3 regions of the Streptomyces sp. NPDC088746 genome follow, and region 2 is predicted to be linked to each of the others. Evidence: riboswitches for the same ligand, from Rfam matches in the RefSeq annotation. Region 2 holds a riboswitch; each other region holds the start of a gene.
What was found. A riboswitch is a leader RNA that binds a small molecule or an ion and turns the genes downstream of it on or off. The one in region 2 is predicted to bind cobalamin.
Positions count from the first base shown of each region.

Region 1: another riboswitch for cobalamin. It lies ahead of ACIP63_RS00300 (cobalamin biosynthesis protein); the one in region 2 lies ahead of ACIP63_RS12090 (ribonucleoside-diphosphate reductase subunit alpha).
Region 3: another riboswitch for cobalamin. It lies ahead of ACIP63_RS15910 (ABC transporter substrate-binding protein); the one in region 2 lies ahead of ACIP63_RS12090 (ribonucleoside-diphosphate reductase subunit alpha).

Region 1 covers NZ_JBIVLA010000001.1:53,767-58,774, reverse strand. Annotated here, with positions in the region: gene ACIP63_RS00305 (cobyric acid synthase) at 1-940, opposite strand, end outside; gene ACIP63_RS00300 (cobalamin biosynthesis protein) at 937-1,881, opposite strand; cobalamin riboswitch at 2,010-2,139, opposite strand; gene ACIP63_RS00295 (hypothetical protein) at 2,324-2,548, opposite strand; gene ACIP63_RS00290 (anion permease) at 2,561-3,811, opposite strand; gene ACIP63_RS00285 (class II aldolase/adducin family protein) at 4,059-4,718, shown strand; gene ACIP63_RS00280 (alpha/beta hydrolase) at 4,786-5,008, shown strand, end outside.
Region 2 covers NZ_JBIVLA010000002.1:992,505-997,512, reverse strand. Annotated here, with positions in the region: gene ACIP63_RS12105 (DUF3311 domain-containing protein) at 1-129, shown strand, start outside; gene mctP (monocarboxylate uptake permease MctP) at 126-1,790, shown strand; gene ACIP63_RS12095 (GNAT family N-acetyltransferase) at 1,937-2,437, shown strand; cobalamin riboswitch at 2,478-2,613, shown strand; gene ACIP63_RS12090 (ribonucleoside-diphosphate reductase subunit alpha) at 2,750-5,008, shown strand, end outside.
Region 3 covers NZ_JBIVLA010000003.1:308,082-313,089, reverse strand. Annotated here, with positions in the region: gene ACIP63_RS15925 (carbohydrate kinase) at 1-122, shown strand, start outside; gene ACIP63_RS15920 (acyl-CoA dehydrogenase) at 168-2,018, shown strand; gene ACIP63_RS15915 (hypothetical protein) at 2,015-2,185, shown strand; cobalamin riboswitch at 2,268-2,455, shown strand; gene ACIP63_RS15910 (ABC transporter substrate-binding protein) at 2,485-3,561, shown strand; gene ACIP63_RS15905 (FecCD family ABC transporter permease) at 3,558-4,643, shown strand; gene ACIP63_RS15900 (ABC transporter ATP-binding protein) at 4,640-5,008, shown strand, end outside.

The DNA.
Region 1 (5,008 bases), on a different contig from region 2:
CCTTCACGGTGCCCCGCGTCCCGGGCACGATCACGAGGTCCGCGTCGACGAGCTCCTCCGCCCGGTCCACGAACCGCACCACCACACCCGGCTCGGCCGCCAGCGCGTCCACATCGGTGAAGTTCGACATCAGCGGCACGGCGCACACCGCGACCCGCAGCACGTCCTCGCCGTGCGGCGGCGCCACGACCGACTCGCGTACGGTGCCGCGCATCGAGACCCGCAGCCCGTCCTCCTCGTCGATGCCCAGCCCGTGGGCGTACGGCAGCACCCCGTACGTCCGCCGCCCCGTGAGCCCGAGCAGCATGTCGAGACCGGGTTCCAGCAGCGACACGTCACCGCGGAACTTGTTGACGAGGTATCCCGCGACCAGCGACTGGTCCTCGGGGCTCAGCAGCGCCGTCGTGCCGAAGAACGAGGCGAACACACCGCCCCGGTCGATGTCGCCGACCACCAGCACGGGAAAGCGCGCCGCCCGGGCGATGCCCATGTTCACGATGTCCGTGCGCCGCAGATTGATCTCGGCAGGACTGCCCGCCCCCTCGCAGATCACGGCGTCATACGTGCCCCGCAGCTGCTCCAGACAGTCCACGACCGTCCCCAGCAGCGCCTCCTGGCGACCGCCGTGGTAGCCGCGGGCGCTCATCTCGCCCACCGGCTTCCCCATCAGGACGACCTGGCTCGACCGGTCGCCGCCGGGCTTGAGCAGCACCGGGTTCATCAGCGCGGACGGCTCCACCCGGGCGGCCTGCGCCTGCATCGCCTGGGCGCGGCCGATCTCCGCCCCCTCCCGGGTGACGAACGAGTTCAGCGACATGTTCTGCGCCTTGAACGGCGCGACCTTCACCCCCCGGCGCACCAGCCACCGGCAGATCCCCGCCGTGACGACGCTCTTGCCCGCGTCCGAAGTGGTCCCCGCGACCAGCAGCCCGCCGCTCATCCGACTCTCCGTCCCATGGCCGACCGCCCCGCCGCACACACGACGAGGGCCAGCACACTCACCCGGCGCGACAGCCGCACCGCGCGTTCGATGTCCGTGACCCGCACGTCCCGGCCGGCCCCGCCGTTGAGCACCGGCCGGTGCTCGACCCGCCCGCCGTACGCGAGCGTGCCGCCGAGGCGTACGCCGAGCGCCCCCGCGAACGAGGCCTCCACGGGGCCCGCGTTGGGGCTGGGGTGCCTGCCCGCGTCCGCCCGCCACGCCCGGACCGCCTCGCGCGGGCGGCCCCCGGCGGCCACGGCGAGCACGGCGGTGAGCCGGGCCCCGGGCCAGCCGGCGATGTCGTCGAGCCGGGCCGACGCCCAGCCGTAGCGCCGGTAGCGGGGCGACTTGTGCCCGACCATGGCGTCGAGCGTGTTGACCGCCCGGAAGGCGACCAGCCCGGGCACCCCGCCGAGCGCGCCCCACACGAGGGCCCCCACGACGGCGTCCGAGGTGTTCTCGGCGACGGACTCCACCACGGCGCGGGCGATCTGCTGCCCGTCCAGTGCCTGCGGATCACGGCCGCACAGATGCGGCAGCCGCTCCCGGGCGAGCTCGATGTCCCCGGCGGCCAGCGCCCCGCCGACGGCACGCGCCTCGCGGCCCAGTGAGGTGCCCCCGACGACGGACCAGGTGGCGGCGGCGGTCAGCGCCACGGCGGCGGCGGGACGGTTCCGGACGGCACGCGCCGCCAGGGCGGCGGCGCCCGTGGCGCCCCCGGCGCAGACGAGCGTGTGCAGGGCGCCCCAGCCGCGGTGGTCACGCCACAGGCGGCGCTCGGCGCCCGCCGCCGCACGCCCGAAGGCGGCGACGGGGTGGCCACGCCGGGGATCACCGAACAGCAGGTCGCCGATCAGGCCGGCGGCGGCTCCGTACGCGAAGATGCGGTCGGCTCGCACCGCTCAGCCGGCCGTCGCGCCTCGGAGGACCTTCGTGACAGGTGGTGAAGCGACCGACGCAGGGCAGCCAGGCATGGCGTATGTCCTCACTCAGGGTCCGCGCCCTGGTTCGACGTGACCGGCGACGAGAGTCTCCTGGCTTCCGGATCCGCAGTTCCTCCGGCCTTCCAGCCCGCGGTGGCGGGCCGTGACTTCCGTGTGGAGGCTGCTCCCCGGTGACAGTGGCGGGACCGCGCCGGATTCGCACCGGCTTCCTCTCCTGTCGCCGTAAGGCCGGCAGGCACATGTGTGCCGGTCGGCCTAAATGGCTCCGGCAGTCCACCATGCCCCGTGAATGCCCGTCAACCTGCCGTTGACCTGCGAGGCTTCAATGTGCTCAGACGCACACCGGGCCGGACACACGTGGTGTGTCCGGCCCGGGCGGAAGTCCGCGGGGGAGCGGTCAGGCGACGATCAGATAGATCCCGTACGCGACCGCCGCCGCGCACAGCCCGAAGCAGGCGTACGCGCCGGTGCGCACCAGGCCGTTGGCACCGCCGCCGCCCTGTGCGGTCGACGTCTGCCGGGCCATGCCCGTGATACCGAGGGTGAAGAGGCCGACCAGCGCGACGGTGACCACGAGGCTGACGCCGAAGACGGACGCGAGAGCTGCCCAGTCGATGTTCATGCGGATCCGTCCTTACACCGTGGCCGGGTCGGCCGGGGTTCCGGCCGTCGTGGCCGGGGCCGAGATGGTGGTCTTGAGCTCCGGTACGAGGGCACCGGCGGGCGGCGGGCTGACCGCGGAGATGGCGGTGGTGACGACGCCCGCGGGCTCGGCCTCCGCGTTCACGTTGGTGTGGTCGACCGGCTTGCGGCGCGACAGCAGCCAGATGGCTCCGGAGCCCGCGACGAGGAGGACGGCGACCGCCCCGACGCCCCAGGGCCCCTGCTTGGTCAGGAACTCGGCGCCCGCGCCCATCAGACCGGCGGCCGGCAGGGTCAGGCCCCAGGCGACGAACATCCGGGTGGCGGTGGACCAGCGGACCACGCCTCCCTTGCGTCCGAGACCCGCGCCCATGACGGCACCGGAGCAGGACTGCGTGGTGGAGAGGGAGAAGCCGAGGTGCGAGGAGGCCAGGATGACCGTGGCCGCACTGGTCTGGGCCGCGAAGCCCTGCGGCGGACGCAGGTCGGTGAGGCCGCTGCCCATGGTGCGGATGATGCGCCAGCCGCCGAGGTAGGTGCCCATCGCGATGGCGATACCCGCGGAGGCGATGACCCAGACCGGCGGGTTGGAGCCGGGGGACAGGACGCCACCGGTGACCAGGGCCAGGGTGATGATGCCCATGGTCTTCTGCGCGTCGTTGGTGCCGTGGGCGAGCGAGACGAGACCGGCCGAGGCGATCTGGCCGGCGCGGTACCCCTTGGCGGTCGACTTCAGCTGCGCCTCGTCGGTGATCTTCCGGTTGAGGCGGTACGTCAGCTTCGTGGCCAGCAGCGCGGCGAGACCGGCCACGACCGGGGCGGCGATCGCGGGCAGCAGGACCTTCGTGACGACGGTGCCGCCGTTGATCGAGGACCAGCCGGCCGACATGACCGCGGCGCCGATGAGGCCGCCGAAGAGTGCGTGGGAGGAACTGGAGGGCAGGCCGACCAGCCAGGTCAGCAGATTCCACAGGATCGCGCCGACGAGCGCCGCGAAGATGACCTCGGTTCTGAGGCCGTTCTCGTTGATGATCCCGCCGGAGATCGTCTTGGCGACCTCCACCGACAGGAACGCGCCGACGAGGTTGAGAACGGCGGACATGGCCACCGCTGTCTTGGGCTTGAGAGCGCCGGTCGAGATGGTGGTGGCCATCGCGTTGGCGGTGTCGTGGAAACCGTTCGTGAAATCGAACACGAGAGCTGTCACGATCACAATCGCGAGCAGCAGCGTGATGTGTTCCATTTACCCAGGCAATCGTTCGACGTCATTGGCACGTGGAACGTAAGCAACCAGGGTGAACGGAAGATGAACTGGGCAGGGCGGCACGGTGACCCCAACCGTGTGCACCGGTTCCGCTTGTGTGCGCGAGGGGTGGGCCGGACCGTCGCCGCCGGTGCGGGGCCCCGTGCCGCCCGACGCGGGGGATCTTGACCGCGACCGATTCATCCCTTCGGGGAGACATGGGTCACGTGACTCTTAGGATCCCCGTATGGGTGACATGGATGAGCGTGCTGTCGAGCAGGCGTGGAACGGTGTCGTCGCGACGGCCCGGAGGACGGCGGCGGAGGGCCTGGTCGTCGGGACCTCGGGCAACGTGTCGGCCCGGGTCGGCGACATCGTCCTGGTCACCCCCAGCGGGGTGCCCTACGACCGGCTCGGACCCGGGGACACCGTCGGCGTCGACCTCGAAGGACGCCAGGTCATCGGCGACCTGGTCCCGACCAGCGAACTCCCGCTCCACCTGGCCGTCTACCGCGGCAGCGACGCCGCGGCGGTCGTCCACACCCACGCCGTGCACGCCACGGCCGTCTCCACCCTCGTCCCCGAGGTGCCGCTCATCCACTACGCCGCCGCCCTCCTCGGCGGCCCCGTCCGCACCGCCGCCTACGCGCGCTACGGGACGCCGGAGCTCGCCGGCAACATGCTGGCCGCCCTGCGCGACCGCACCGGCTGCCTGCTGCGGAACCACGGCACCGTCACCTACGGGCGCACCCTCGACGAGGCCTACGACCGCACCGCCCAGCTCGAATGGATGTGCAGGCTCTGGCTCACCGCGAGCTCCGTACCCGGCCACAGCCCGAGCCTCCTCACCCCGGCCCAGCTGCACGACGTCCAGGACGCCCTGAAGGGCTACGGCCAGCGCGGCTGAGCCCGGCGCCGCACCGTACGGCCCCTGCCCACTGGCCAACGGCGCCCCCGCCCACGACACTGGAGCCGTGCGCCCGGCAACAGCGGCGGCAGTGGCCGCAACCTCGATCCTCGGCGTCGGCGCGGCAGCGGTCGCCGCCGGCCGCTACGCCAGCGACGCCGCCCTCGGGGCGCCTTCGCCACGCCCCTTCCCGGCCGACCGCCGTCTCACCGTGCACGCCACCGCGGCCGGCCAGATCACTCTGACCCGCTCCTTTCCCGCGCTGCGCCCCGGTACGTACGGACTGGCCG
Region 2 (5,008 bases):
TTCATCGGCATTCCGTTCTTCTACTGGTACCAGATGCTGTGGGTGCTCATCTCGACCGCTCTCACCATGATCGCGTACAAGCTGTGGCAGCGTGACCAGCGCGCCCGCAAGGGGGGTGCGTCAGCATGAAGGACGGCTTGAACAGCATCGCGGCCGCCGGGGACGGCGTGAACGGCATCGCACTCGCCGTATTCATATTCTTCTTCCTGGCCGTCACGGTCATCGGTTTCATGGCCGCGCGCTGGCGCAAGGCCGAGAACGAGGCCAGCCTCGACGAATGGGGCCTGGGCGGCCGGTCGTTCGGCACCTGGGTCACCTGGTTCCTGCTCGGCGGTGACCTCTACACGGCGTACACCTTCGTCGCGGTGCCCGCGGCGGTCTACGCGGCGGGCGCGGCCGGCTTCTTCGCCGTCCCCTACACGATCCTCGTGTACCCGCTGATCTTCACCTTCCTGCCGCGCCTGTGGTCGGTGTCGCACAAGCACGGTTACGTCACCACCTCGGACTTCGTCCGCGGCCGCTTCGGCTCGAAGGGGCTCTCGCTGGCGGTGGCCGTCACCGGCATCCTCGCCACGATGCCGTACATCGCGCTCCAGCTGGTCGGCATCCAGGCCGTCCTGGACGTCATGGGCGTCGGCGGCGGCGAGAACACGCACTGGTTCATCAAGGACCTGCCGCTCCTCATCGCCTTCGCCGTCCTCGCCGCGTACACCTACTCCTCGGGGCTGCGGGCACCGGCGCTGATCGCGTTCGTCAAGGACGGGCTGATCTACCTCGTCATCGCCGTGGCGATCATCTACATCCCGATCAAGCTGGGCGGGTTCGACGACATCTTCGCCGCGGCAGGCGAGAAGTTCTCCGCCGCGAACGAGGCGGCCGGCAAACCGGTGGCCGGACTCGCCCCCGGTGCCTCCGGCCAGTGGGTGTACGCGACGCTGGCTCTGGGCTCGGCGCTGGCCCTCTTCATGTACCCGCACTCGATCACGGCGACGCTCTCCAGCCGCAGCCGTGAGGTGATCCGGCGCAACACCACGATCCTCCCGCTGTATTCGCTGATGCTGGGTCTGCTGGCCCTGCTCGGATTCATGGCGATCGCGGCCGGGATCAAGGTCGACAACGGCCAGCTCGCCATTCCGCAGCTGTTCGAGAACATGTTCCCGGACTGGTTCGCGGGCGTGGCCTTCGCCGCGATCGGAATCGGTGCCCTGGTACCGGCAGCGATCATGTCGATCGCCGCGGCGAACCTCTTCACGCGCAACATCTACAAGGACTTCATCAAGCCCGACGCGACCCCGGCGCAGGAGACCAAGGTCTCCAAGCTGGTCTCGCTGCTGGTCAAGGTCGGCGCACTCGCCTTCGTCCTCACCATGGACAAGACGGTCGCGATCAACTTCCAGCTGCTGGGCGGCATCTGGATCCTCCAGACGATGCCGGCCCTGGTGGGCGGCCTGTTCACCCGGTGGTTCCACCGCTGGGCACTGATCGCCGGCTGGGCGGTCGGCATGATCTACGGCACGGTGGCCGCGTACGGCGTCGCCAGCCCGACCCAGAAGCACTTCGGCGGGTCCTCGAAGGAGATCCCGGGTATCGGCGAGATCGGCTACATCGGTCTCACCGCGTTCGTGCTGAACGTCGTCGTCGTGCTCGTGCTGACCGTCGTCCTCAACGCGGTGAAGGCGCCGGCCGGTGTGGACGAGACCTCCCCGTCCGACTACACGGCGGACGCGGGCGACCCCGGCGTCAAGGTCGAGCTCCCGCCGGCCACGGCGGGCGCCCCCGGCGGCCACTGACCCCACAGCCGTCGCTCCGAGGCAAGACGTCCGTCCCGGCAGGGTCCTCCCTGCCGGGACGGAGTCGTGTCAGGGCCGGCCCCCGGGGCCGTCGGCCTCCGGAAACGGGGCGCGCCGCGCCCGGCGGCCGGGGCAGACTGCCGCCCATGGACGTATCGATCAGGCCGGCCCGGCCCGCTCAGTTCGCGGAGCTGGGCGAGATCACCGCGCAGGCGTATCTGGACGACGGACTCCTGGACTTCGGCGCCGACGACCCCTACCTGGAACAGCTCCGCGCGGTCGGGCGGCGGGCCGCCGAGGCCGAGGTGCTGGTCGCGCTGGACGCCGACGGCCGGTTGCTGGGCGGTGTCACCTACGTCGCGCCGGGCAGCCCGTGGGCGGACATCGCCGGGGAGGGCGAGGCCGAGTTCCGGATGCTGGCCGTCTCGCCGGAGGCCCGTGGGCGGGGCGCGGGCGAGGCGCTCGTACGGGCCTGTGTCGAGCGGGCACGGGCCGCCGAGGGCGTCTCGGGGATCGTCCTGTCGACGGCCCCGGCCATGCACGGCGCCCATCGGATATACCGCCGCCTCGGCTTCGTACGGACTCCCGAACGGGACTGGTACCCGCTGCCGGAGCTCGTGCTTCTGACCTTCCGTCTGGAGCTCTGACCCTTCACGACACAAGATGTGGGGGCTTCTTCAATCGGCAGCCCCCACATGTATGCTCGACCTCGCTGTCGCCGCAGGGGAATCCGGTGAGAATCCGGAACTGTCCCGCAACGGTGTGATCGGCGTGCTTCGCGCACCCCGAAGTCCGAAGACCTGTCGACAGTGCGCCCGGCTCGACCGAACCGGGCGCCGATACGTCCGGGCCCCGCGGAGGGCCGGTGGACGCCGTGCGCCGTGCTGCCCTTCCCCGGGCGCCGCCGTGCCCGGCTGCCCCGCTCCCGCAGGCCCTGAGCCGAGCGAGGGATAGCCCCAGTGACCATCGCGCCAGCCGACCCGGTTTCAGCCACGGAATCCGAAGGCCGCACGACCGACGCGCCCGGGACCGCACTGCTGCGGACCCTGACCGGCCTCACCGCCGATCTGCCCGACACCGACCCCGGACGGGTGGCCGCCGCCGCACTGCGCGGCCGCAACGCCCGGTCGGACGAGGCCGAGCTGCGCTCGCTGGCCACCGAGGCCGCCGCCGGCCTGATCTCCGAGGACCCCGCCTACTCCCGGCTCGCCGCCCGGCTCCTCACGCGGGCCATCGCGGACGAGGCCGCCGGCCAGGGCGCTGTCTCCTTCTCCGCGTCGGTCGCCGTCGGACACCGCGAGGGCCTGATCGCGGACCGAACGGCCGAGTTCGTCACGCTGCACGCCGCCGCCCTCGACGCGCTCGTCGACCAGGCGCTCGCCGACGGCGCCGACGACCGCTTCGGTTACTTCGGGCTGCGGACCCTGCACAGCCGGTACCTGCTGCGCCACCCGCTCACCCGCGACGTCGTCGAGACCCCGCAGCACTTCATGCTGCGCGTCGCCGCCGGGCTCGCCGAGGACACCTCCGAGCGGGCTCTGGAGGAAGTGGCCGCGCTGTACGGCCTGATGAACCGGCTCGACTACCTGCCCTCCTCCCCCACCCTCTTCAACTCGGGCACCCGCCACCCGCAGATGTCGTCCTGCTACCTGCTGGACTCGCCGCTGGACGAGCTGGACTCGATCTACGACCGCTACCACCAGGTGGCGCGCCTCTCCAAGCACGCGGGCGGCATCGGGCTCTCGTACTCCCGCGTGCGCGCCCGGGGTTCGCTCATCCGCGGCACGAACGGGCACTCCAACGGCATCGTGCCGTTCCTGAAGACGCTCGACGCCTCGGTCGCAGCGGTGAACCAGGGCGGCCGCCGCAAGGGTGCCGCGGCCGTCTACCTGGAGACGTGGCACGCGGACATCGAGGAGTTCCTGGAGCTGCGCGACAACACCGGCGAGGACCAGCGGCGTACGCACAACCTCAACCTGGCGCACTGGATCCCGGACGAGTTCATGCGCCGCGTCGACGCGGACACCGAGTGGTCGCTGTTCTCCCCGGCCGACGCCCCCGAGCTCGTGGACCTGTGGGGCGAGGAGTTCGACGCCGCCTACCGCGCCGCCGAGGCCAAGGGGCTGGCCCGCAAGACCCTGCCGGCCCGTGAGCTCTACGGCCGGATGATGCGGACCCTCGCCCAGACCGGGCAGGGCTGGATGACGTTCAAGGACGCCTCCAACCGCACGGCGAACCAGACCGCCGAGCCGGGCCGTGTCGTGCACTCCTCGAACCTGTGCACGGAGATCCTCGAAGTCACCGACGACGGCGAGACGGCCGTCTGCAACCTGGGTTCGGTCAACCTGGGCGCGTTCGTCGCCGACGGCACCATCGACTGGGAGCGGCTGGACGCCACCGTCCGCACGGCGGTGACCTTCCTGGACCGCGTGGTGGACATCAACTTCTACCCGACCGAGCAGGCCGGCCGCTCCAACGCCCGCTGGCGCCCGGTGGGCCTGGGCGCGATGGGCCTCCAGGACGTCTTCTTCCAGCTGCGGCTGCCCTTCGACTCCCCCGAGGCCCGCGCGCTCTCCACCCGGATCTCCGAGCGGATCATGCTCGCCGCGTACGAGGCCTCCTGCGACCTGGCCGAGCGGTCGGGCCCGCTGCCCGCCTGGTCCGAGACCCGCGCGGCCCGGGGCGTCCTGCACCCCGACCACTACGACACCGAGCTGAACTGGCCGGAGCGCTGGGACGCGCTGCGCGCCCGGATCGCGAAGACCGGCATGCGCAACTCGCTGCTGCTCGCCATCGCGCCGACGGCGACGATCGCCTCGATCGCCGGGGTGTACGAGTGCATCGAGCCGCAGGTCTCCAACCTCTTCAAGCGCGAGACGCTCAGCGGAGAGTTCCTCCAGGTCAACGCCTACCTGGTCGACGAGCTGAAGAGGCTCGGCGTCTGGGACGCGCGGACCCGTGAGGCGCTGCGCGAGGCGAGCGGCTCCGTGCAGGGCTTCGCCTGGATCCCCGAGGACGTGCGGGCGCTGTACCGCACGGCGTGGGAGATCCCGCAGCGCGGCCTGATCGACATGGCGGCCGCCCGTACCCCGTTCCTCGACCAGAGCCAGTCGCTCAACCTGTTCCTGGAGACGCCGACGATCGGCAAGCTCTCCTCGATGTACGCGTACGCCTGGAAGCAGGGGCTGAAGACGACGTACTACCTGCGTTCGCGCCCG
Region 3 (5,008 bases), on a different contig from region 2:
GGGACGTCCTGCGTCACGCCGTGGCGGCGGCCGCCGTGACCGTCGGACGGGCCGGTGCCCTGCCTCCCGACGAGGAGGAGCTGGCAGCGGCTCTGACCAGCGTGCCGGTCCCGGAGCCGTAAGCGTCCAGGGGTGTCCTCGCCCGCACCACGGTCGTTGATTTCGTTATGACCGTGACCCTTACCGACACCGCCCCACCGTCCACCACCGAACTGCTGACCGGCGTCGTCCTCGGCCCGGAATACCGCCGCGAGCACGGATTCTGGCAGCGGCTGATCAGCACAGAACCGTTCCGCCGCCCCGCCGGTGGAACGCCCGAAGAGCGACTGGACCTCGCCTACGACCGGTTGCGGATCCTCAACCTCTCCCTCGACAGCGGAGCACGCCTCGCCGCCGACCCCCGCGCGCTGGCCGCCCTGCACGCCTGGCTCGGCCCGGTGGACCCCGCGCTGACCACCGTGGCGGGCATCCACTACAACCTCTTCCTCGGCAGCCTCCTCGACCACGGCTGCGCCGGCCGCCGCGACCTGTCGGACTATCTGTCGATGCGGCGCATCGGCACCTTCCTCTGTACGGAAGTGGCACACGGCAACAACGCCGCGGCCATGGAGACCACCGCCACCTACGACCGTGAGCGGGACGGCTTCGTCCTGCACACCCCGAACCCGGGTGCGCAGAAGTTCATGCCCAACACCAGCCCGGCGGGCGGAGCGAAGTCCGGCCTGGTCGCCGCCCGCCTGGTGGCCGACGGCTCCGACCACGGGGTACGGCTCTTCCTGGTGCCGCTCACCGACGACGCGCAGGCGCTGCCCGGTGTCCGGGTGCGGCGGCTCCCGGCCCGGATGGGCAGCCCGGTGGACCACTGCCTGACCTCGTTCGACCGGCTCTTCGTGGCACGGGACGCCCTGCTGGGGCCGGCCGAGGAGGGCGACGCGCCGGGGGAGTTCAGAACGGGACCGGGGGACAGGCGGCGGCGCTTCCTCACCTCGATCGGGCGGGTCACCCCCGGCCGGATCTCCATGAGCGCCTGCGCGGCGGGCTCGGCCCGCGCGACGTTGGCGGTCGCCGTACGCTACGGCGGCCACCGGATGATCTCCGGCTCCCGGGGCGCCCCACCGGTGCCGGTGAACGCCCACCGGACGCACCACGGTCCGCTCGCCTCGGCCATGGCCATGGTCTTCGCCATGAGTCTGCTGTACCGCAGGGCGCAGGAACGCTGGGAAGCCTGTACGGACGAGCGCGCCCGGACGGACGCGGTACGACTGGTCGATGTCGCCAAGGCGTGGATCACCTGGCGGGCCCGCGACGTCATCGTCGAGAGCCGTGAACGCTGCGGCGCGCAGGCGCTGCTGGAGAACAACGGCATGACCGAACTCGTCACGGGCGTGGAGGGGGCCATCACCGCGGAGGGCGACAACATCGCCCTGTACGCCAAGGCGGCGGCCGACATGCTCCTCGCCGCCGAGCCCGGCGGTGACGCCGCCCGGGACCGGGCCCCGCACCCCGGGGACCTCTCCGACCCGTACTTCCTGGGCCGGCTCCTCACCTCGGTCCAGGACATCTGGTTCGCCCGGGCCAGGACCCGCGCGCTGCGGGCGCCCGAAGCCGACACCCTCGGCCGGTGGAACGCGGCCTCCGGCCCCGCCCTGCGCGGGGTCGAGGCCTACGCGTACCGGCAGGCCGCCGAGGCCTACGCGGAGGCCCGCGCGACGCTGCCCGACGGGGCGGCCAGGGACCGGCTCGGGGAGCTGGAGCGGCTGTTCGCCCTAGAATGGGTGTCACGCAACAGCGGTGACCTGCTGGCCGCCGGCCTCCTGAGCGCCTCTCAGGTGGACGCCCTGCCGGAGGCCGTGGAGGAGCTCCTCACGGCCGTCGCCGCGCACGCCCCGGAGCTGGCCGACTCCTTCGCGCTGCCGGAGGCACTCCTCGCCGACTGGCCGATCGCCGGACCCGGCTACGCGGACGCGTACGACGACCCCGGGGGCCCGTGGAACACGCGCCCGGCGGGCGCCCGATGAGCGCCGGAAGCAAGGGGCGGGCTGCCTGTTGCCGCCTGGGCGAGCACCTGGAGATCCTGGGACTGCGCGCCGTCCTGCTCGCCTACTGGGGCACCACGTCCGTGCTCGCCCGCCGCGGCGGGAAGCCGCAGGACGACGGCGGCGAATCGGTTCGCCCCAAGGGCTGACCCGCCCGACGGCCGGCCGGTACGGAGGGGGAGAAGCCCCCGCCGTACCGGCGACGGCCCCCGAGGCCGCCGGCGCGCCGCGTGATAGCTTGCAGACGCCAGTCACACTCCACGTGGAGTCAGGGAATCCGGTGAGAATCCGGAGCTGACGCGCAGCGGTGAGGGGGACGGGCGGGGCCACAGCCACTGGGAAACCCTCGGGTGCACCGGGAAGGCGCCTCGTCCGGACGAACCCGAGTCCGAAGACCTGCTGGCAACCGCTTCCGCACCGGGAGCGGAACTCCGTACGGGCTCCGCGCATGAGCCCAGAGAATGCCGAGGACTCCGTGCCGCCCATAGCCAGCACCGCACGCCGAACAGCCCTGCTCATCGCGGGACTTGTCGTCCTTCTGACCGCCTGCGGGGGAGGCGGAAGCACCCCTGACGGCGCAGCACGGGACGCCGCCGGCGACGGCTTCCCCGTGACCCTGAAGAACTGCGGCCGTACGGTGAGAGTCGACTCGCCACCGCGTCACGCCGTCTCCCTCAACCAGGGATCGACGGAGATCCTGCTCTCCCTGGGCCTCGCCGACAGGCTGGCCGCCACCGCGACCTGGACGGACCCGGTGATGAAGGGCCTGGAGAAGGACGAATCCACGGTGAAGCGCCTCGCCGAGAACCAGCCCTCCTCCGAGAAGGTCCTCGCCGAGGAACCCGACTTCGTCAGCGCCTCGTTCGAGTCCACCCTCGGCAAGGGCGGGGTGGCGTCCCGCGACCAGTTCGAGGAGCTCGGCGTACCGACGTACCTCGCACCCTCCGACTGCGCGGGCAAGGACAACACCGGAAGCAGCGACGGCTCCCGCTCCGAGCCCCTGACCATGGACCGCGTCTACGGCGAAGTACGCGACCTGGCCAAGGTGTTCGGCGTCCCGCAACGGGGCGAGAAGCTGGTGAAGAGCCTCCGCGGCCGCGTCGACAGGGCGACCGCGGACATCGACGCGTCCGGCACCACGATGCTCTACTGGTTCGCCAACTCCGAGGCCCCGTACCTGGCCGGGTGCTGCGGCGCCCCCGGCATCATCACCGAGGAGCTCGGCGCGAAGAACGTCTTCGACGACACGCACGAGGAATGGCCCCAGATCAACTGGGAGACCGTCGCCGACCGGAACCCCGACGTACTGGTCATCGGGGACCTGACCCGGAAGTCGCAGACGGCCGAGAGCGCGGCGAAGAAGATCGAGTTCCTGGAGTCCAACCCCGCCACGAAGAACATGGACGCCGTCCGGCACAAACGGTACGTCCTGCTGAGCGGCCAGGCGATGAATCCGACCATCCGGACCGTGGAGGGCGTGGAGCGCGTCGCGGCCGGTCTGCGCTCGTTCGGGCTCGCGGGGTGACGGAGACCGAACGCGCCCCGGAGGTACGGGCGGAGCAGCCGCCCGCGGTCCGGACGGCCCCCGGAGCCCTGATCCTGCGCGACGGTGTCCTGTGGAGCGCCGGGGTCGCCCTGCTCCTCCTCTCCGTCGCGGTCGCCGTCACGATCGGACCCGCCCGTATCTCCGTCCCGGACGTCTGGTCCGCGGTGGCCTCGCACCTCGGCCTGGGAGACGGGCGGCTGACCCCGATCCGGGACGGCATCATCTGGAACCTGCGCATGCCCCGCACCCTGCTCGCCGCGGTGTGCGGGGCCGGACTCGCGGTGTGCGGCACCGTGATGCAGTCGCTGCTGCGCAACCCGCTCGCTGACCCCTTCGTCCTCGGCGTCTCCTCCGGGGCGTCCACCGGGGCGGTGGTGGTCGTCGTCCTGGGTGTCGGCGGCGGAGCCGTGTCGGTCTCCGGCGGTGCGTTCGCCGGGGCGCTGTGCTCGTTCGCCCTCGTCCTGCTGCTCAGCCACACCCTCGGCGGATCCACCGACCGGGTCGTCCTCTCCGGGGTCGCGGCCATGCAGCTCTTCTCCGCGCTCACGTCCTTCGTCGTGATGACCGCCGCCGACGCCGAGCAGACCCGGGGCGTGCTCTTCTGGCTGCTCGGCTCGCTGAGCGGGGTGGGCTGGAGCGATGTGTGGATGTGCTCGGCCGTGCTGGCCGTGACGCTGCTGATCTGCCTCGGCCACGCCCGTACGCTCGACGCCTTCGCCTTCGGCCAGGACGCCGCGGCCGCCCTCGGGGTGCACGTGGGGCGCACCCGGATCGTGCTGCTCTGCACCACCGCGCTCCTGACGGCGGCGCTGGTCAGTTCGGCGGGAGCCATCGGTTTCGTCGGCCTCGTCCTGCCGCACGCCGCCCGGGCGTTGACGGGTTCGGGGCACCGGCGGCTGCTGCCGGTGACCGCTCTCGCCGGAGCCGTGTTCCTGGTCTGGGTCGACACCCTGGCCAGGACCGTCCTCGACCCGCAGGAGGTCCCGGTCGGCGTGGTCACCTCACTCATCGGGGTGCCCGTCTTCGTCCTCATCCTCCACCGCACCCGGAGGAGCGCGTGAACCGGACAGCGGTCCCCGGTGACGGTTTGCGGGCCGACCGGGTCAGCAGGGAGGCCGGCGGGCGGATCGTCCTCGACGGAGTGAGCATCGCGCCGCCGCCCGGCACCACCGTCGGACTCCTGGGGCCCAACGGCTCCGGCAAGACCACGCTGCTGCGGGTGATGGCGGGCGTCATCGCCCCCGGCGCGGGCGTCGTCACCCTCGACGGCCGCACGCTCGCCGAGACCGGCAGGCGAGGCGTGGCCCGCCGCGTGGCCGTCGTCGACCAGCACGCGGTCACCCAGGTCGACCTGAGCGTGCTGGACGTCGTACGCCTCGGCCGCATCCCGCACCGGCGGGCCTGGTCCGCGCCCGGACCCGAGGAC